One region of the Pullulanibacillus sp. KACC 23026 genome, then DNA from elsewhere that is predicted to be linked to it. Evidence: a T-box and tRNA genes for the amino acid it is inferred to sense, from the RefSeq annotation. Region 1 holds a T-box; the other holds one or more tRNA genes.
The links. A T-box is a leader RNA that pairs with one kind of tRNA and senses whether it is charged. The one in region 1 lies ahead of leuS (leucine--tRNA ligase), so its partner is inferred to be a tRNA-Leu.

Region 1 (11,178 bases):
AGCATTGATAATCATGAGCGCGATTGATTAAGATACCCGTTTGATCGTGTGCCGATTGAAGACCGAGCTCAACCCATAGATAAGTCCGTTCGTTCAGCTCAGCAAGATAATCCAGCACATCATCCGGCAAGCAATCAGGGCGTGTAGCAATAGATAAGCCGACAACCCCCTCCTGTTCGAGAATGACCTCGTAGCGCTCTCGCAGGACTTCTACAGGTGCATAGGTGTTAGAAAAAGCTTGGAAATAGCCGATGTATTTCCCGGTTTTCCACTTTTCATGCAGTTGATTTTTAATCGTATTGAATTGTGTCACAAGATCATCACGTCTGTCTCCGGCAAAGTCACCAGATCCTTTTTGACTGCAGAAGGTGCAACCGCCATGGGCAACCTTCCCGTCACGGTTCGGGCAATCAAAACCACCGTCTAATGGAACTTTAAAGATCTTTTCACCGAATTTATTTTTCAAAAAAGTATTCCATGAATAATAGCGCTTTTGGTCACCAAAGTGTTTTGGAATCGTCATAAGCCTCAGCCTTTCGTTCTTAAACATCTATCACAGATTTTGTCGTTTTTCTTTCGATTAGATGATAACCTTGCCAGTTGTTCAGATGCGATTAATTCCCAATTAAAAAACCTCTAATGTGAGAGGTTTAAGGGCAGATCTGTTCCCATTGTAGCACGGTTAGAAATGATAAGAAAGGAAGAGCCATCAGGTAAGTTTTAGTGGGAGGGCGGTTCATATTTAAAATTCTGACTATCGGAAATGGAATTGTCACGGAAAATAATAAAGGTTACACTGATTTTGGTTTAAGCGGGAACTACCTTAAGGGAAGGTGCTGCTTTGAGCAGATTCTGCTTTAAGGAAGTGGAATGGAGTGACGACATGCCTAGAAATAATTGGTTATTAATCATTGGGATGGCTGTGAATATTACGGGTTCGTCCATTATTTGGCCGTTAAATACGATTTTTATTCATGACCATTTGGGAGCCAGTTTAACATTTTCAGGATTTTTATTAATGCTCTATAATGCAGCAGGTATATTGGGGAATCTTGTCGGCGGCTCTCTTTATGACCGGCTTGGCGGATATAAAGTGGTGCTGGTTGGCGCTGCGATATCGTGTTTAGCGACATTTCTATTGACCGCCTTTCACAGCTTGTATCCATACGCGATCTTGTTAATCATCATCGGATTTGGCTCCAGTCTGATGTTTCCTGCTATGTACGCTATGGCTGGAGCGAACTGGCCGGAAGGGGGACGCCGCGCCTATAATTCCTTATACGTGGCTCAAAACCTCGGTGTAGCGATTGGCGCATCATTAGGCGGCTTTCTCGCCGCGATTTCCTTTACATTGAGCTTTTTTGTCAATGCTGTGCTCTATCTTCTATTTTTGGCCTTAGTTTTTGTCTGCTATCGCGGCATGGATCGTCACTCAAAGGAAAAGGACGTCCATATTTCGAATGTGTTTGATCAAAAGAAGCAAAGAATTAAGCAAAAAGCCCCTTTTTATGCTTTGATGTGGGTCAGCGTTGCCTTTTTCTTAAGCTGGATTGCCTATGTTCAGTGGCAGTCAACAATAGCTTCTTATACACAGCAGCTTGGCTTGTCGTTAAACCGCTACAGTTTGTTGTGGACCTTAAATGGATTGATTATTGTGATTGGCCAGCCACTCCTTAAGCAAGTAACCAAGCGAATTCATTCACTCAAAATACAGATGGCGATCGGAATTTGTTTATTTGTCTCCTCCTACCTTATATTATTGAGAGTCCAACATTTCCAAGGCTTTGCCATTGCGATGATGGTCTTAACATTGGGAGAAATGTTTGTCTGGCCAGCCGTTCCAACGATTGCCAATGAGCTTGCTCCGAAAAGCAGAATCGGTTTTTACCAAGGGTTCGTCAATAGTACGGCCACCGCCGGACGCATGGTGGGTCCGCTCGTTGGCGGCTTGATTGTTGACCAGGCCTCGATTCATCTCTTATTTCTAGCTCTTATTTTGCTTTATATTGTCGCAGGCCTGATTGCTTATTTTTACGATTTTCCTCTCTATCTTGAAAAGAAGAGGGCAAAATCGGAAACAAAAGCCTTTAATCTTAGAAATACTTGACAAAAATCGATTTTTTTTAATAAAATGTTAAAAACTAATGATTATAAAAACATTGAAGAGGACTAGTAACTTATTAAGGTCATTAATAGAGACCCCTCTATGTTAGAGAGTTGATGGTTGGTGCAAATCAACATGACAGATAAGTGAACTCCCCTCCTAAGTTGCGGCCCTGAAAAAAGAATTTGACTAGGGGTCGCCGTCAGCCGCGTTACGGTATTCAAGCGGGTGTCAATTATGACGCCAATTTCGGGTGGTACCGCGGGAATTTGTGAAAGCATCTCTCGTCCCTTACAAGTTGTTTGGGGCGGGAGATTTTTTTATTTCTACAGCCGCTAGAAAAAAAGACTTATCTCTATGCTTTTAAAAGTGGAAAGAATGGGTCGATACTAGAGGGTGGAACTAGGTAACTAGGTATGGATGTCAATAGAGATGGCAAAGGGGGATTTACCATGAGCTTTAATCACAGAGAGATTGAAAAGAAATGGCAGCATTATTGGGAGTCGAATAAGACTTTTAAAACGGACAGTGTTTCGGACAAAGAAAAATACTATGCCTTGGACATGTTTCCTTATCCTTCAGGAGCGGGACTTCATGTTGGACACCCTGAAGGTTATACTGCAACCGATATCTTGGCTCGTTTAAAAAGAATGCAGGGCTATGAAGTTCTTCACACAATGGGCTGGGATGCGTTTGGTTTGCCAGCAGAGCAATATGCATTAGATACCGGTAACGACCCAGCAGAATTCACCGCGAAAAATATCGCCACCTTTAAACGTCAAATTCAAGAGCTCGGTTTCTCTTATGATTGGGATCGTGAACTTAATACAACTGATCCAAATTATTATAAATGGACACAGTGGATCTTCTTGCAATTGTATAAAAAAGGGCTCGCCTATATCGATGAGGTGCCTGTCAACTGGTGTCCGGCTCTCGGAACCGTTTTAGCTAATGAAGAAGTGATTGATGGAAAAAGTGAGCGCGGCGGACATCCGGTAATCCGTAAACCAATGCGTCAGTGGATGCTGAAAATTACTGCCTATGCGGACCGCTTGATTGAAGATTTAGAAGAAGTCGATTGGCCGGAAAGCATCAAGGAAATGCAGCGGAATTGGATCGGCCGCTCTGAAGGGGCAGAGGTTAACTTTGAAATTGACGGTCATGAAGATGCCTTCATCACAGTGTTTACGACGCGCCCTGATACGCTTTATGGAGCTACCTATGCTGTACTAGCCCCTGAACATAAATTAGTGGATCAAATCACGACAGCGGAACAGCGTCAGGCTGTTGAAGAATATCGAACTCAGGTAGCGAGCAAGAGCGATTTAGAGCGGACAGAGCTTTCAAAAGAAAAGACAGGTGTTTTTACAGGAGCTTATGCGGTTAACCCTGTTAACGGTGAAAAATTGCCGATCTGGATCGCGGATTACGTCCTTATCACATACGGATCAGGGGCGATCATGGCGGTACCGGCTCATGATGAACGTGACTTTGAATTTGCTCAAAAATTCGGCTTGAAAATTGTACCGGTTGTGGAAGGCGGAGATGTCACGAAAGAAGCCTTCACTGGAGACGGTCCACATATTAATTCAGGCTTCCTTAATGACTTAAATAAGGCTGAGGCAATTGCAAAAATTATCGATTGGTTAGAAGAAAAGGGCATTGGAACTCGTAAAGTGACTTACCGTTTGCGTGATTGGCTCTTCAGCCGCCAGCGTTATTGGGGTGAGCCGATTCCAATTATCCATATGGAAGATGGCGAGATGGTACCTGTTCCTGAGGAAGAGCTCCCGTTAATGTTGCCAAAAACAAGTGAAATTCGTCCGTCTGGTACCGGTGAATCACCACTTGCGAACATTAAAGACTGGGTGGAAGTAGTCGATCCTGAAACAGGGAAGAAAGGGCGCCGCGAAACCAACACCATGCCTCAATGGGCGGGAAGCTGCTGGTACTATTTGCGCTTTATTGATCCACATAACGATCAGGCAATTGGTGACCCTGAACTTCTTAAAAAATGGCTTCCTGTTGATGTGTATATTGGCGGTGCTGAGCATGCCGTTCTTCACCTTTTATACGCGCGTTTCTGGCATAAAGTTTTATATGATCTAGGAATCGTACCAACGAAGGAACCGTTCCAAAAGTTGTTCAACCAAGGAATGATCTTGGGCTCTAACAATGAGAAAATGAGTAAATCAAAAGGAAACGTTGTGAATCCGGATGAGATTGTTCGAACTCATGGTGCTGACACGTTAAGAGTGTATGAAATGTTCATGGGTCCTCTTGATGCCTCAATCGCTTGGTCCGAGGAAGGTTTGGATGGTTCACGCCGCTTCTTAGACCGTATATGGCGCTTGTTTGTAACTCAAGATCATCGCTTATCTGAGAAAGTTCAAGATAACGCATCACTTGAAGGACTCGAGCGTGTTTATCATCAAACGGTGAAAAAGGTCACAGAGGATTACGAAAATCTTCATTTTAATACAGGGATTTCCCAATTAATGGTGTTTATTAATGAGTCATACAAACAAGACGTAATTCCAAAGGTCTATGTGGAAGGCTTTGTGAAGCTTCTAGCGCCAATCGCTCCGCATCTTGCGGAAGAATTATGGGAGGTCCTTGGAAATGAAGCGCCAGTCAGCTTGAACAGCTGGCCAACCTACGATGAAAGCAAATTAACCGAATCCCAGGTTGAAATCGTGCTCCAAATCAACGGAAAAGTCCGCAACAAGGCAACCGTTCCAACCGACATGAACAAAGAAGAACTCGAAAAACTAGCCTTCAACGATGACATCATTAAAGAACAAACCGCAGGAAAGCACATCGTAAAAGTCATCGTCGTCCCAGGAAAACTAGTCAACATAGTCGCCAAATAAACGAATAGATGACTAAAAACAAAGCAGGCCCCTTACAGCAAGGGGCCTGCTTTGTTTACCAATAACGTAAAGAAAGTAATCTAAGAAGCTGTGCCTCACTTCATGGGGCGGAGAGGAGAATCCTAAAAGGTTTGTGAAAAATCTGAGAAGGTCAGCCAACAATCCAAGAAGGTTTGTCAAAGATCTAAGAAGCTGTGAAAAATATCCTAGAAGCTGTGCCTCACTTCATGGGGCGGAGAGGAGAATCCTAAAAGGTTTGTGAAAAATCCAAGAAGGTCAACCAACAATCCAAGAAGATTTGTCAAAGATCCCAGAAGGTGCACGGAAAATCCAAGAAGCTGTGCCTCATCCCATGAGGCGGAGAGGAAAATCCAAAAAGGTTTGTGAAAAATCCAAGAAGATCAACCAAAAATCCAAGAAGATTTGTCAAAGATCTAAGAAGGTCGGTGAAAAATCCAAGAAGCTGTGCCTCATCCCAAGGGGTGCGAGGAAAATCCTAAAAGGTTTGTGAAAAATCCGAGAAGGTCAACCAACAATCCAAGAAGGTTTGTCAAAGATCTAAGAAGGTGCGCGAAAAATCCTAGAAGCTGTGCCTCACTTCATGGGGCGGAGAGGAGAATCCTAAAAGGTTTGTGAAAAATCTGAGAAGGTCAGCCAACAATCCAAGAAGATTTGTCAAAGATCTAAGAAGGTGCGCGGAAAATCCAAGAAGCTGCGCCTCACCCCAAGGAGCGCGAGGAAAATCCTAAAAGGTTTGTGAAAAATCCAAGAAGGTCAACCAAAAATCCAAGAAGATTTGTCAAAGATCCCAGAAGGTGCGCGAAAAATCCTAGAAGCTGCGCATCACCCCAAGGAGCGCGAGGAAAATCCTAAAAGGTTTGTGAAAAATCCGAGAAGGTCAACCAACAATCCAAGAAGGTTTGTCAAAGATCTAAGAAGGTCGGTGAAAAATCCAAGAAGCTGTGCCTCATCCCAAGGAGCGCGAGGAAAATCCAAAAAGGTTTGTGAAAAATCTGAGAAGGTCAGCCAACAATCCAAGAAGGTTTGTCAAATATCCCAGAAGGTCCGCGAAAAATCCCAGAAGCTGCGCCTCACCCCAAGGAGCGCGAGGAAAATCCAAAAAGGTTTGTGAAAAATCTGAGAAGGTCAGCCAACAATCCAAGAAGGTTTGTCAAAGATCTAAGAAGGTGCGCGAAAATTCCAAGAAAATGTGCCTCATCCCAAGGAGCGCGAGGAAAATCCAAAAAGGTTTGTGAAAAATCCAAGAAGGTCAACCAAAAATCCAAGAAGATTTGTCAAAGATCTAAGAAGGTGCGCGAAAAATCCAAGAAGCTGTGCCTCATCCTAAGGAGCGCGAGGAAAATCCAAAAAGGTTTGTGAAAAATCCGAGAAGGTCAGCCAAAAATCCAAGAAGGTTTGTCAAATATCCCAGAAGGTGCGCGGAAAATCCTAGAAGATGCGCCTCATCCCAAGGAGCGCGAGGGAAATCCAAAAAGGTTTGTGAAAAATCCAAGAAGCTGTGCCTCATCCTAAGGCGTGCATTCTTGACATTCATGGGGTGAAAAAGACAAAATATAGGTTGAACCTTAGTGCGTTATAGAGTGGGTTTTATTTCAGATAAAGGAGTTGCTTTTTATGACAGAAGTTAAAACGATTACGCCTCAAGAGCTTGAAGGGCGTTTAGAGTCCAGGGATCAGACGCTTCAAGTGGTTGATGTGCGTGAGGATGAAGAGGTTGAGGCGGGCATGATTCCGGAAGCGATTCATATTCGTTTATCAGAAATTCCGGAGAGAATGGACGAGCTTGATCGAAGCCAACCTCTTGTTATGGTTTGCCGTTCTGGCGGTCGCAGTCAAAGAGCAGCGGAGTATCTTGCCTCTCAAGGATTTGATGTTTACAATATGGTTGGCGGTATGATGAACTGGACAGGCGAAGTTAGAAGTTAATCCAATAAGGCACATAATAACGGCTGCTTAAGCAAATGGCAGTCGTTTTTCATTTGAAAGCATCTATGGTGTGAAAAGGTTTTGAGCATGGGGGTATTTTTGTTATTGAATACCATGACTTGAGACACTATGCCAAATTTCTCCTTACATAATTCGACTATTTTTTTAACAATTCCTAGTTTGTAACTATTAATTCTAAAGAAGTGTGATAAAATACAAGAGATTTAGAGGAGTGAATTTTTGTTAATACTAAAACTATTTCTTATATAGTGTGAATGGTTCGTACTTGTAATTCGTATACAGTCAGGGGTTGTCATGATGTCCGGTTCCCGTATGATTCGTGGAACGCTGATTCTGTCAGCGGCCACTTTTTTTACTAAATTTCTAGGGATGTTATTTGTCATTCCATTATATCCAATCGTCGGTCCTGATGGGGGAACTTTGTATGGGCTTGCTTATACACCGTATTCCATTATTTTAAGTATTTCGACGGTGGGGATTCCATTAGCGGTCTCAAAGTTTGTGGCGAAATACAATGCGTTAGGGGATTATTACACAGGGAGAAGGTTATTCAAATCAGGTCTTCTGTTAATGACCTTAACGGGTATCATTGGGTTTCTCGTCATGTATGGGTTTGCTCCGGTTTTTGCTTTAGGCGCACCTAAAGAATTGGTCCAGCCGCTAACAACGGTTATGCGGGTCACAAGCTTCGCGTTAATCCTTGTCCCGGCTATGAGCTTAATTCGCGGTTATTTCCAAGGCTTTCAATCTATGGGACCAACTGCTGTCTCCCAGACAGTCGAACAAATTGTCCGTGTAGTCTTTGGACTCGCGGGTGCTTATGTGATCATGGCGACGGTAAAAGGAACTTATCATGCAAAGGTATCCATTGCAGTCAGCTTTGTGACATTTGGAGCCTTTATGGGCGCTCTGGCAGGCCTTATTGTTTTAATACGTTACTGGATTTCCCGCAAATCTTATATTGATAAAATGGTAGAAGAGAGTACAACGGTTCAAAACATTCGGCTATCCTCGATTTATAAGGAGATTATCGGGTATGCCCTGCCGTTTGTGGCAGTTGGATTAGCCAACCAGTTATATTTTCTAATAGACCAAGGAACCGTTCGCCATTTTCTTTCACTCTACTTTGAAATGACAAAGGGTCAAATATCAGATATCATATCTAATCTTTTTACATATGATCAAAAAATTATTCTGATCCCTGTTTCCCTTGCTACCGCACTTGGGCTAAGTGTGGTGCCTTCTATTACCGAATCCTATGCTGAGGGACGTCAGCAGGATATGCAAGTCAAAATCACACAGGCCTTTCAATTTACAATCTTTATCACGATCCCTGCGGCCGTTGGTCTTTCCGTTCTTGGTTACATGGTTTACGGTCTTTTATATGGGTTTGAAAATGGACTGTCTGCCGTTATATCAGGTGGCGATCTCTTGCAATGGTATGCGCCAACCGCCATATTTTTTGCCGGATTTTCTGTGACTGCGGCTATACTCCAAGGAATTAATCACCAAAAAGTGACTATTTTAAGCTTATGTGTGGGTGTGCTCATCAAGCTCATCTTGAACCCCATACTTTTGAGATTGGGTGTAAATGGGGCTATTCTTGCAACAGATATGGGTTATCTAGCCTCTATTCTGATTAATTTATATGCTATAGGTTACTCAACAAGGTATCGCTTTACATTTATTGCGAAGCGGCTATTGCTCGTTTGTATTTTTACATTAATTATGACAGTCGCTGTGCTGATCGCCTTGTCGATCACTGGAGGTTTTGTCCCTCATACTCGCCTAAACGCTCTGATTAGGTCGATAATGGGAGTCGTGGTCGGCGGAGGGATTTATTTTCTCCTCTCCCTTAAATCAGGATTGTTAAAACAAGTTCTAGGATCCAGGTTCCGGCGCCTAGAGCGATTTATGTAGGGTGATTGATAAATGGGTGGGGACAGACCTCTTCTGTAAGGTCTGTCCCCATAAGTTGTTATGAAGTGAGGGCTACCTCAGATCGCTTATGAATAAGGGAGATAAGGATGATCGTTTCCGATTTCTTTATTGGCATAAGGTGAATAGTAGCGATTATCATAGGGCTCATGAGAATCAGTTAATGTGCCTTGGGTTTGTGTGGCGCCCTTCTTATATGGATCGTTCATTGAGGACCATTCTGCTGGCCTCGACGCATGGTTCGCTTCTGTATAGGCAGTTGTGCTAGAGGACATTTCTAACGATTGAGGAAATGCCGTTTTTTCTAATTGATTAAAATGGTTTTGGAAGCCTCCTGCTGGTTGTTCTCTATAGGGTTGCTGCGCCATTTGGCTTTGGCTTTTGGGCATTTGTCCGATAGAAGGGTGCTGCTGCGTCATTTGGCTTTGGCTTTTGGGCATTTGTCCCATAGAAGGGTACTGCTGCGCCATTTGGCTTTGGCTTTTGGGCATTTGTCCCATAGAAGGGTACTGCTGCGTCATTTGGCCTTGGCTTTTGGGCATTTGTCCGATAGAAGGTTGCTGCGCCATTTGGCTTTGGCTTTTGGGCATTTGTCCGATAGAAGGTTGCTGCGCCATTTGGCTTTGGCTTTTGGGCATTTGTCCCATATGAGAAGGTTGCTGCGCCATTTGGCTTTGGCTTTTGGGCATTTGTCCCATAGAAGGGTACTGCTGCGCCATTTGGCCTTGGCTTTTGGGCATTTGTCCCATAGAAGGGTACTGCTGCGTCATTTGGCTTTGGCTTTGGCTTTTGGACATTTGTCCCATAGAAGGGTGCTGCTGCGTCATTTGACTTTGGGAATTGGGCAATTGTCCCATAGAAGAAGGTTGTTGCCCTATTTGGTTCGGCAGGTTCTGAATAGACCCCATGCCTTGTGAGCCAGGAAACGGTTCACTTATCATTGGGTTTGGATTTTGTTGTCTTTGTCCCATGTTAGGAAAATTTGCGGGTGCTTGGTTAAATTGGGTTGAGTATCCAGGCATTTGTGGGTAACCAGCGGGTTGCTGTCCTAGTTGTCCCTGAAATGGAGTCATAGGGCCTGCCGAAGATGGACTAGTAGGCATTTGCCCCATAGACTGTGGCATGTATCCTTTACTTGAATAAGCGCCAGACTGTCCTGATTGCCCTGTATATTGGGGCATCTGACCTGTTTGGTAGGGGGAGGGAGCGATCTGTCCAACATTCGAAGGGGCATTTAAATGCTGTCCGAATGGAGCGGAGTTGGCAGGCATGCCTCCTGGTAGCGAACCACTTGTTGTGGGATAGCCTTGTGAGGGCATCATCGTTCCTCCCATTCCAAATGTCCCTTGATTGGACCATGGGACCTGCTGACCTCCAGCATACGATTGGGGATTTATGGCCCCATAAGCAAAAGGCTCGGACCCTTGATAACCCCTGGGATTCGATTTAAAAACCATGTTATCTCTCCTTGTTTAAGTCATTCATTGTATAGTATGAAAGCCTAGGAGATATGAGTGTGTCCACCTTTCATTTTATCTCGCTTTAGAAGTCTTTAGACTTTCGTTTGAGGAGAGTTTAAGAAGAACGAAAATAAGTCTCGTTTAAACTTTTGGAAAATAAACCTGTTTGTTTAGAAAGAGGAATGATACCATGCGCTTAGATAAGTGGCTCTCTCATTGCGGAGGCGGAACAAGAAGAGATGTCAAGCTCTTGTTAAAAGCAGGACGTGTCAAAGTGAATGACAAAGTGGAAAAACAGTCAGCGCGGCAAGTTCATCCAGAGAAAGATAGCGTCACTTTAGACGGTGTTCCAATGCTCTATCAGGAATTTGTCTATTTTATGCTTAATAAACCTTCTGGAGTGATAACCGCGACTGAAGATTCTCACCAGAAGACGGTGCTGGATCTTTTTGATCAACAGGACTTGCACAAAGATCTCTTTCCGGTTGGCCGTTTAGATAAGGATACAGAAGGACTGCTCCTGATCACGAACGACGGAGCTTTGGGCCATCTTCTGCTTTCACCTAAGCATCATGTTAAGAAAACGTATGAGGCCATTATTAATGCTTCGATTCAATCGGACATGATTGAACAATTTGCTGCTGGAATTGAACTTGTTGGCGATGGGCGAACCAAGCCTGCCTCTTTAAGAGTCCTTAAAAATGAAGAGAAACCACTTGTTGAAATCGTGATTACGGAAGGTAAATTTCATCAGATAAAGCGAATGTTTCATGCGGTTGGCCGAGAAGTTGTATATTTGAAGAGAACCAAAATGGGGCCGCTTTCTCTAGACCCT
Region 2 (11,178 bases), 1.1 Mb from region 1:
AAATGAGAAATGATCGCTCATTATCTGTCAAAGAAGAAACCATTGAAGATGCGATCCTTGCAGCTAACTTTTTGCGAAACGATTCACGAATTGATTCAAACAAACTCTTTATTATTGGTCATAGCTTAGGCGGAATGTTAGCCCCGCGGATTGATGCAGAGGGCGGTCATTTTACAGGAATCATTATCATGGCCGGGTCTCCACGTAAATTTGAAGAAATTATTATGGACCAAAATGAAGCGGTTTTAAAATCGCTGAACACGTTTTTGAAATGGATTGGAAGGAAACAAGTTGCCGCCCTGTCTTCAAAATTGGCTAACATCTACCAATTAAGTAATGAAGAAGCAAAATCAACTCGTGTTTTAGGAAAATATGTTAAAGCCTTCTACTTAAAAGAAATGGGTGAACACCCTTCAACCGATTATCTGGAGGTCTTGACTAAACCCCTATTGATCTTGCAAGGGGAAAAGGATTTTCAAGTCTCAGTGGAAAAAGATTTTAATGGTTATAGAAAGTTATTGGAAGACAAATCGAATGTGACGTTTAAACTTTATCCAAACTTGAACCATGCCTTTATGCCATCTGTTTATGGCGAAGTTCGAAAAGCTAAAAAAGAGTATAAGGTTGCCCAACATATGGATCATCAAGTGATAGCGGACATTGCGAACTGGATTTTTTCTGTATAGGGTTAGAAGGCCTTTAATAGCCGGATTTCTTTGGCGAATATAGTTGTTCCCAAATAATCGTTGTATATAATTTTTAAAGGGAGGCCATTCATGTGATAGTCGTTACAACAGAAAACATCAAAGGTTACAAAATTGTCGAGATAAAAGGGCCTGTTTTTGGTCTAATTGTAAGAAGCAGAGGGATTGGCGGTGATATTATGGCAGGGCTCAAATCCCTTTTCATTTTCATCAGGTTTATAATTAATTCCATTTCCTTCATTGTAATAGCTCCTTAATTAAATCTTTCCTAAGTACGTCGTCCAACAAACTTTATTGATTTTCTACTGCAAATCCGCCTTTTATGTTTATAGGTAATTGCATATTCTAATATTTCTTTTTCCAGCTTTTCGCACCTTTCTTAACTGCATAAAAAGCTTCTCTAAAGTAATGGTCATAAGTTGTCATAACTACCAATTCGTCATTACAAAACCATAAACCAATTTTATTAAAAAACGCTTTTGATCACCAATTAATATTTCTTCCTTCTTAAACTAAAGATCACCATTCAGTATATGTTTGATCGTTTATTATTTTCATAGTCATGACTGTTGGATCTGCATTTCCACCTGAACGAGAATCCGTTATAGATGACCATAAGGTCCCTTTTTCAGTTTAGTTTACTTGTTCTTCCACTTTAAAGAAAAGGAAAACGCAACTAATGATCATGACGATCCCTGCGATCCACCACACTTGAGTCATACCGTATTTATCGGAGAAGGCACCTGCTAAAACCGGTGAAACGCCTCCAGCGATCATTCCGATATTCATAACAGGTCCTGTTGCAGTCCCCACCATTTCTTTCGGAACCACTTGGGACGTAATCGACAAAATAACCGGTGTGATTGGGTAACCGAAAAATCCAAGAGCGAATATAAGAATAATGGTCAGCCAAGTTGGAAGTGATAAAGCTAGAAGTGCCATCAAGATACCGCTTACAAATGTAATCCACAAAAGGATGGATTTCTTGCGTGAGAGATTCCCCTTATCGCAAAGGACTCCTAATATATATCCACCTACTGCTCCAGAAATCCCAAGAAAACTGGCGATTGTTCCGCCTTCAGCAGCCCCCATCTGTTTCACGTTGCCTAAGAATGTCGGTGCCCAAAGAAGCAGAATCCACCATCCTGAAAGCAGGACAAGGTAATAGATCGACAGCATCCAAACGGAAGGGTATCTCAAAACTTGCCAGACAGAGACTTTTTCTTCGTTTTTTCTTTCTGTTGCTAATTTTGCAGCACTAGCCAGTTCTTGCTTATCGTGTTTAACCATAATTCCATATAATAAAGCAATGACGAGTCCTAATACGCAAGCCACAAAGAATGAAGCCTGCCATCCCCAAATAGGCGCTAAGTTGGCGCCAAGAAAAGTTCCTATAAATCCACCGATTGGGTAACCTGACCAATAAAGCGACATGATCTTTGTTCGTTGTTGTTGTGATGTCACATTAGCAACTTCCAATGTAGCAGCTGACCAGAATGCGCCTTCTCCTAACCCAGTGATGATCCTATAGATCAGCATAGAAGTTAGTCCAGTGGCTAAGCCGGTCATTCCCGTCGCAAAAGAAAATAACACAAGTCCTGCGATCACAACCGGTTTTCCTGTCCATTTATCCGATAGAAGCCCACCGATAAATAGTAATGCAATGAAGCCATAAAAGAATGAACTTAGAACAAGACCCGATTGCGCTTTGTTTAAACCGAATTGCTTTGCAACCATCCCTACCGTCGATGACATAACCATACGATCTACAGAATACATCATGTAACCCAGCCCGCACAGCAGTGAAACAATCACCATTTTCCTCTTCGTTGCGCCCATCCTTACTCTCCTCCACTCTTTGGTAGCGTTTACGCAAAACCTTTACCAAACGAAACTCACATTGTTCAATTGAATTATATATAATATATGTTTATTCGTATTTCCTTTTTTATTACTCTCATTTTTTAGCTTCAATAAAATGGAAGTTAAGAAAGCGTGCACGCTAGCTCTGTCTTCACTTCCACCCTTTTTGTTTTTCTAACCATAAAAAATCCTCCTTAGAATCTAGTTAATCAGCACTAGACTCTAAAGAGGATGCTTGTAAATCATTTATATTTAACTGTCAAACATAATTGTAGTGCGGATGAAGGGACTTGAACCCCCACGGTATTTCTACCACTAGAACCTGAATCTAGCGCGTCTGCCAATTCCGCCACACCCGCCTATTAGAACTAATATCCATAAAATAATTTACTCTTATTAACAGAAAAAGTCAATTTTAATACTCTAGAAAGAAAATGAGTAACGTTTTAGTTTCTTTCTAAAAAAACAGAAGCAAGAAGACTTCTCACCCTTTTAGTGAGAGGTCCTCTTTTTTAAAATTCATTTCGAGACATGTTCTTCTGCTACTAAATTGTTTTCATTTAACCCGAGAGTCTCAGCTGTAGAAGCGAAGATCTCATGGTAAAGCTCTGGGTTCTCCTCTAAAGAGAGACCATAGGAAGGGATCATTTCTTTTAATTTTGGTTCCCACTCGTTTAAATGCTCTGGGAAACATTTTTTTAGGACCTGAAGCATGACGTGAACGGCTGTAGAAGCACCAGGTGATGCCCCAAGCAGTGCAGCAATCGAGCCATCAGCAGCACTTACTACCTCTGTCCCAAATTGAAGGGTTCCCTTCCCGCCGTCAACCGTATCTTTGATGACTTGTACGCGTTGGCCAGCCACCACTAAATCCCAATCCTCACTTTTAGCATCGGGAATAAAGACACGCAGTTCTTCCATGCGCTGTTCTTTAGATAACATAAGCTGTTGAATCAAGTATTTGGTCAAAGCCATCTCTTTGACACCAGCTGCAAGCAAAGTTAGAAGATTATGCGGTTTGACGGAAGTGATCAAATCAAACATAGACCCCGTTTTCAAAAACTTAGGTGAGAAACCGGCAAACGGTCCAAATAGCAATGATTTTTTGTTATCAATAAATCGTGTGTCCAGATGCGGAACAGACATTGGCGGAGCCCCAACCGACGCTTTGCCATACACTTTGGCATGATGCTGCTCAATGACTTCCGGATTCTTACATACCATAAAGATTCCACTGACCGGGAAGCCACCGATATGCTTGCCTTCAGGAATACCTGATTTTTGAAGAATGTGCAAGCTTCCACCACCAGCACCGATGAAGACAAATTTGGCCGTATGACGTTCGACAGCACCGGTATTAAGATCCTTAACTTTTAATTCCCAGCGTCCATCGCTCGTCCGTTTAATATTCTTGACACTATGATTATAGTTAATCTCTACATCTTTTCTCTCTAAATGATCAAAAAGCATACGTGTTAAAGCACCAAAATTGACATCTGTTCCGGAGTCGATTTTGGTGGCGGCGATCGCCTCATTAAAAGTCCGATTTTTCATCATAAGCGGGATCCATTCCTTGAGCTTTTCTGGATCATCCGAAAATTCCATTCCTTCAAACAAAGGACTCGCTGTTAAAGCTTCAAACCTCTTTTTCAAAAAGGTTACGTTTTCATCTCCGAAAACGTAGCTCATATGAGGTAATGGCCTGATAAACTCTTCTGGATTACTAATCAAGTTGCTATTTACAAGATATGACCAGAACTGTCTAGAAACCTGGAACTGTTCATTGATGTTAATTGCTTTACTGATATCCACAGATCCATCCGGTTTTTCGACGGTATAGTTGAGCTCGCAAAGCGCTGAATGGCCTGTTCCTGCGTTATTCCATTCATTTGAGCTTTCCTCACCTGCTTTTGGAAGCTTCTCAAATACTGAAATTTTCCAATCCGGAACTAATTCCTTTAAAAGTGTCCCCAAAGTCGCACTCATAATTCCGGCACCAATTAAGATTACATCTGTTCTAGTTTGTTCGCTGCTCATGTTTACCATATCCTTATATCGATGATTAGCAGAAAAATGCAGGAGCCTCTGCTTAGGCGTTCAGCAAGCCAAGTCTTTAACCTAACTGCACCCCTATTCTGCCCCAATTATAACCTAAATCATAGTATAGCACTATGCTTAGAAGATTTATAGTTTTATAATTATTATATGATTAATCCCTTACATCATACCTTTTCCAATCATTGGATGTGCAATATATAGTTAAACACCATTAAATGCCAACTATATATTGCCCAATGTCTTAACGCATTTAGCCGCTTAATCTATAGTCAAAAAAGCAAATCTAGCCGGTGAAACCACTCCTCATGCTGTTTGTTGTTTCCATTAAAACTCATCTTCCGGTACATGGATCCATTTTTGCAGGTGCCCTTGCTGATAAAGGGATTTAATCAAGATGATCAAGATCGGTGATAAGAAAATACCGACAACACCGAAAATGGATTCGGAAATAATCATGCTAGAAAGCATAATAAAAGCAGACACTCCGAGGGAATCCCCTGCAATCTTAGGCTCTAAAATATGTCGGGTGACAATAACAATGACGAGTACAACAATTAAACAGACCGCTAACAAGTGATTCCCAACCACAAACGAATAAATAATCCAAGGAACAAACAAAGTTGAAACACCGAGAAGCGGTAAGATATCGAAAATACCGGCCAATACCGATACCGAAATCATATTTTTAACCGGTGTGATGAAAAAGTTTATAAGAATTAATGAGAGGACCACGATTAAGAAGGTTATCGTAATCAGTTTTAATTGAGCTTTTAAATAACCGGCAATGCCGATCAGCACATTATTTCTGAGAAACGCACCCATCTTTTTAAATGTCTTTGGAACTTTATTTTCAAAACTTTTCACATCTAAGCTCAGGAAATAGGCAAGTACAATCCCCAAAATAAAATCAATAACCAACTTTAATTTATGGGAAACGTAGTGAAAAAGTGATAACAGCATATTGGAAAAGAAAGTGGCTGCATTTTTCGCGATATTGGCGAATTCCGACTTGATGGAGTTAATGGTATCCGGAGACAGCCCGTTCACCCGCGTTTCAACCGCTGATAAATTATCAGCAAAGTGATGATTAAAAAGATCAGCGTATTGCGGTATTTTATGTGACAGATGCAGAATTTGATCAACGATAACAAGAACAATAGTGGCGAAAAGGGCTATCAGAATTAAAGCAAATAACCCAATTGATATCAGACTTGAAATAGGCCGGCTTACGCCTCTATTGCTTAAGAAACGGATAAACGGCTTGTTTATGTAATAAATAATGATCCCGAATATGACCGGAGTGGCCAACTTAAATAAAAAGCTGCCAATCCACATAAATAAATAGATGGTAATCGCAAGGACTACTAAATCAAAAACCGTCCTAGCATATCTTTTATAAAAAGTCAGCATCTAGACACCTTTCTTGTCTTTCTATTTTGATTCATTAAACCCTAGAAAAAACTTGATTCAGTTTCTCGTATACCGCTTTACTAAAAACATTATAACCTTGCTTTGTTAAATGAATCCCATCATCGCTTAAAAGTTCAGACAAATCACCGGCTTGTTTGATCGCGGACCTCACGTCAATTTTTGGGATGGCCAATTCCTCCAAAAGTTTAGTTAATTGGCGATTATAATTCCCATGCCAATGCTCAATTCCTCCTACCTTACTGATCCAATGACTAATAGCCGTGCTTGTCCGTTCCGATATTGTTCTGTAATAGCGAACGGGGTCTAATGGAGGCATAGTTGTCATCATCGGCTGAATGCCAGCCTGCTTAAGGCGAAAAATCAATGTGCTCACATTTTCTAAATAGTTTGTTAGTGGAACAATCGCCTGATGATCCCTATCCGGATGCTTGGCGACCTCTTCCCAGCGGAAATCACAATCATTCCCCCCTATTGCAATTATCGCTGCATCTGGCCGCTCTGCCACAACATCTTTTTCCAAGCGTTCCAGCAAAAGATCTGAATTATCGTTAAAAACTCCCTTATTTACTACCAGGACTTCTTCGTTTTGGGCCTCCCCAAAAAAACTTTGTAAAACGGCCGGGTAATTCTCTTTTATAATTCTTAAACGGCCTTTCACAAAAGTAACGCCACGTGTCAAACTGTCCCCAAAACAAATGATTTTCATTAAGGGTCCCACCTATCTGTTCTCAAATTTTTTCTCTTTAACACTCCGTTAATTAATAATAGCACATCAACGACGAACACTTCACATTCGTTATCAGTTAGAAAAACTAAGGCTTATCATCTAGTCCTGGCGAAAGCCTTAGTTTTTCTTATACTATCCTCCATAATCGCGAACGCGAAAGTTTATACTTTCTGATAGTACAAAAAGAGACAGACTCTTGTCTGCCTCGAAAAATTTGACTTTCAATTTAATAATTGATCGAGCTGTGTGGAAATATGCTGCAAGTTATCACCTAGGCTTGAAAGTGTTTTCTTTTCTTTTGATAACTTATTTTCCCAATCCTTTGTACTGAACTCTGGGTCTATCTGTGCGGAATCAATTTTTGCTTGTAATGCCTTTCGACACTTCTCTAAATCCTCTAGTTGTGTGATTAAATTTTGTTTCTTAGTTTGCATTTGATTGGTTTGATCTTCAAGCTGTGTGAGTTGTTGATTCACAAGAAGTAGCTTTAGCGGATTGCTGAGCAGTGATTGAACACTAAGCAGGGACTCTGAAAGCTGATTAACGGATCCTTGTAGACTATCAATGTCTGATTGTAATTGATCCGTCTTGTTCAGTCCATCCGATAGTTGGTTTTGCAGCAGTTCTATTGTCGCTTTAGAGGCAGTATTCGTGATCTGCGCTGTCGTTTTAACCCCTTTATTGACTAGGGTTGTTGTTGTATGGACACTTTTCGTCACAGTAGTGGCCGCCTGTTTCGTAACTGCCTGAATTGGCTTTTTTACAATGGTTGTAACGGTAGAAGGAAGTGGACTTGAAACGATTTTTTTAATGGGTTGAGTCACTGTATCGGTTGTCTTTTTGATTGGATCCGTTGTTTTCTTAATAATATCTGTTGTCTTCTTGACCGGATCTGTTACCTTCTTGACCGGGTCCGTCGCCTTTTTGATCGGATCAATTACCTTCTTAACCGGATCCGTTGCCTTTTTCACCGGGGCGGTCAACCCTTTTGTTCCCCTGTCTTTACTGCCTAAACTATCCGTTATCTTAGATGTATCCTTTGCAATTTTTTTAATCGGATCACTCGCGACATTGCCTAAATCTTTCTTAAGTGTTGAGGTGGTTGGACCTAAAGTCGTTTTGGATGACGGTTGAGAGGTTGCAGTACACTTAAACAATAGGCTATCGAGATCTAAATGTTTTGCAGATTGTTTCATGGCACTGAGTGAACTCTCATTCATAATTCCTTGTAAAAAATTAGGGAGTGAGGGTGGTTGAATGGTTGACTGTCCAGATCCTGTCAGTAATTGAAGACCTTGTGAATCCATTTCGGCTGTGGTCATTTCAGTTGCCGCCATCTTGACGTCTCGCATTTCGATCGCCTGACTTAGATCCTTTGAATCAAGACAAGCCCCTCCAAAAGAAAAGGAGGTCGCAACCACTTTTAAGTCCTTCACGTGAATTGGTTTTTCGGCCTTGGTTTGTATATACATGGAGCCTTTTTCAGTATTAAGCTGTTTAACTAAGGTCATCCCCGTTATCGTGGCTGATTGATAATGAAAAACAACCGCCGGAACCGGATGGGTTGTATCCGTATTCAAAAAAACAATTTCTGGCGGCAGCAGCACACCTTGAATCGCTTGGGCTTCTATGATAAATCGTTCAGAGTCTAACGGCTTCGCAAAAGCAGGAATCGCATCAACACCCACTAGTAAAAGAATTCCAAGGAATAGTTTCATAAAAATAAGCAGCCGTCGCTTACTCTTTTTCATTTTAGGAAACCTTCCTTTGTTTCCTTGGAGCAGGATCAGGATTGGCAGGTGCCTTCCATGCAAAACAGTAGGCTCCTCCTATAATGCCCAGCAATGTTCCAATTAAAAAACCGCCAAGAGCTCCAATTAGTGATAAACAGGCAAAGAAAATGGCTAACACGCCGATGATTGAACTTTGGTCGGGGAAGGTGAATCCAAGTATCCCTAAAAGGACAACCAATCCGCCAAAGACAATGCCTAAAATCGAGAAACTGCCAGGCATTAACGCCACTGGGATCATACTGATGGGAATAAATAAAATGATCAGCCCAGATAAAAACAGGAGAAGGGATCCTTTAAAAGGGCGTTTTTTTATCCAACTTATCTGACTTTCCTGGTACTCATTTGACATGGACTTCCCTCCTATTGGACTTTATGAATAGAAAGCGTCATTCCATTGAGAGTGACCTGGTCTTGGTATAAATAATCGGTAACAAGAGAGGCATGTTGAAGGGTTATTTGGGATGCTGATTGGGTAAACTCTTTTGTCCAATCCGTGGTGTTATGCTCTTGTAGAGCCAGTTGAGAGAACGAGGCATCTCCATTCAATAGGCTCGCATCTTGGATAAGTCCTTTAATTTGTACTGGTTTAGAAGCGGTAATATCCAACTCTATTGTTTGGCCTGTAGGGAGCTTTAGCGTCTTTGAGATCTTCAACCCATAAACGGTTAACTGATCAATCTTGTTCCTGCCTAGTGGTGCAGATGAAGACGTGCCTGTCTCGCCAAGCTTAGGATAGAAAGTGTATCCGCTTCCAACAAGTTTATCAAAGGACACTGTAAAATTCCCGACCCCAGCCATAGGTAAAGCATAAGCCTTCCCCGTTAACCCGAACACACCAACAATTACACCAAGGAATAGAAATCCAGAAATTAAGGCTCCCCAAAATCGTTTCCGGCTGTACCTTTTGACACGTCTCTCTCCGCTTGAAATCGCTTCCAATTTGTCCATAAAAGAACTTACCTCCCTTTTATTTTGGAACGGACAATCTGTTTATTGACAGACCTTTTACAAAGAAGAATGAAAGCTTTGACAGGACCAGTAGCGAAAGGTATTTTTAAGAGTCTTAAATAATAGCGCTTTCCCTCCCTTTTTATAATTTTTCGCAATACTCACTATAATTTATGGGGGGCGTTTTAAAAAATGTTAAAATTTGCACATCTGATCAGTTAAGTGAGTGCGTGAGTCTAACAAATGACAGGCTGTTGGCAAAACAGATGACAGATCTTATAACAGAGTATATGACTCGAAAAGCTGTTTATTTTAGAGGAACTAAACTTCCACTAAAGGATAACGGCAGTCACCCCCTTTTTTACAGACGGATGTCTCCGTTATCTTAGATGATTAACCTGTTAAAAGTGAAAGGGGTTCTCTCGGAAAATGAGAAAACCACCATTCCAAAAGAAACGGTGGTGAAAAATTCTCATATGTTCTTAGAAAGGTAACAGGTCTCTCTTTATACCCGATTAAAGTCGTCCGGATCGGCAAATTGGCGTGCGTTTTGGTTGAGACTTGCGATGTTAGCCATATCCTCTTCGGAAAGTTCAAAATCGAAGACATCTGCATTTTCAATAATACGATGAGGTTTTATTGATTTTGGAATGGTCACGACTTCTGTCTGTAGGTCCCAGCGCAGGATCACTTGTGCCGGGGATTTCCCATACTTCTTCCCAATTTCAATGAGGGTTGGATTATCTAACAGCCCGCCTTGCATTAGTGGTGACCATGCTTCAAGCTGAATCTGGTGTTTTTTGCAGAAGTCATGTAATTCGGCTTGATTAAAACGCGGATGGTATTCCACTTGATTCACCATTGGTACGATTTCACATTGATCGATAAGCTGTTGAAGATAATGCTCCTTGAAATTACTGACGCCGATCGCGCGTACACGTCCATCCTTATAAAGCTTTTCGAGCGCTTTCCAAGAATCGACGAACTTTCCTTGTGCAGGAACAGGCCAATGGATCAGATAAAGATCTAAATAATCGATTCCTAATTTTTCTAGGCTTTCATCAAAAGCAGCCAGTGCTTCGTCATAGCCTTGATTGGAATTCCAAAGCTTCGTTGTTATAAATAGATCTTCTCGTGGAACATTCGCTTCAGCAATCGCTTGTCCAACGCCTGCTTCATTCCCATAGATAGCAGCTGTATCGATACTGCGGTAACCTGCTTCGATGGCGGCTTTCACTGAGTTTACAACCTCTGTTCCATCTTCTACTTTGAAAACCCCTAAGCCAAGCCAAGGCATTTTTACCCCGTTATGTAAGGTTGTCGTACTTTGTAAGTTTTTAATCATAAAATCCCTCCTAAATAATAGCTTTCCCATTAACAGTCCACATAATTTCTCCACTGATGAACAGGTTGCCAATTCAACAGCTTCTTAGCTTTTTCATTGTTTAATAAGGACACAAATCCGGTTAAGTCCTTACGAAAATCCTTTACGTTTGGAAAACATGTTTCCATGAGCTGCTTACTCTCGATAGCCATGCTCGTTTCATCAGCGGCAATGTTAAGAGCAACGGAACCCAGACCCTCTGCTTCAACCGCTAAGCGATAGGCAGATGCCGCATCTCTTGTATCGATATAGCTCCATAAAATCGTTTTT

Region 2: it has a tRNA-Leu gene. The T-box ahead of leuS (leucine--tRNA ligase) is inferred to sense a tRNA for this amino acid. The anticodon was not compared.

Annotation. Positions count from the first base shown of each region.
Region 1 is NZ_CP119107.1:1,280,661-1,291,838, forward strand. Features, by position in the region: gene mnmL (tRNA modification radical SAM protein MnmL/YtqA) at 1-523, opposite strand, end outside; gene PU629_RS05640 (MDR family MFS transporter) at 884-2,107, shown strand; T-box leader at 2,151-2,399, shown strand; gene leuS (leucine--tRNA ligase) at 2,557-4,977, shown strand; gene PU629_RS05650 (rhodanese-like domain-containing protein) at 6,613-6,924, shown strand; gene PU629_RS05655 (putative polysaccharide biosynthesis protein) at 7,243-8,865, shown strand; gene PU629_RS05660 (hypothetical protein) at 8,952-10,340, opposite strand; gene PU629_RS05665 (pseudouridine synthase) at 10,534-11,178, shown strand, end outside.
Region 2 is NZ_CP119107.1:2,337,790-2,348,967, reverse strand. Features, by position in the region: gene PU629_RS10995 (alpha/beta hydrolase family protein) at 1-686, shown strand, start outside; partial or broken gene PU629_RS10990 (heavy metal-binding domain-containing protein) at 779-904, shown strand; gene PU629_RS10985 (MFS transporter) at 1,338-2,543, opposite strand; tRNA gene PU629_RS10980 (tRNA-Leu) at 2,843-2,926, opposite strand; gene PU629_RS10975 (malate:quinone oxidoreductase) at 3,087-4,604, opposite strand; gene PU629_RS10970 (AI-2E family transporter) at 4,950-6,035, opposite strand; gene PU629_RS10965 (SGNH/GDSL hydrolase family protein) at 6,070-6,762, opposite strand; gene PU629_RS10960 (hypothetical protein) at 7,005-8,534, opposite strand; gene PU629_RS10955 (DUF6114 domain-containing protein) at 8,536-8,925, opposite strand; gene PU629_RS10950 (DUF6230 family protein) at 8,937-9,524, opposite strand; gene PU629_RS10945 (aldo/keto reductase) at 10,030-10,869, opposite strand; gene PU629_RS10940 (NAD-dependent epimerase/dehydratase family protein) at 10,899-11,178, opposite strand, start outside.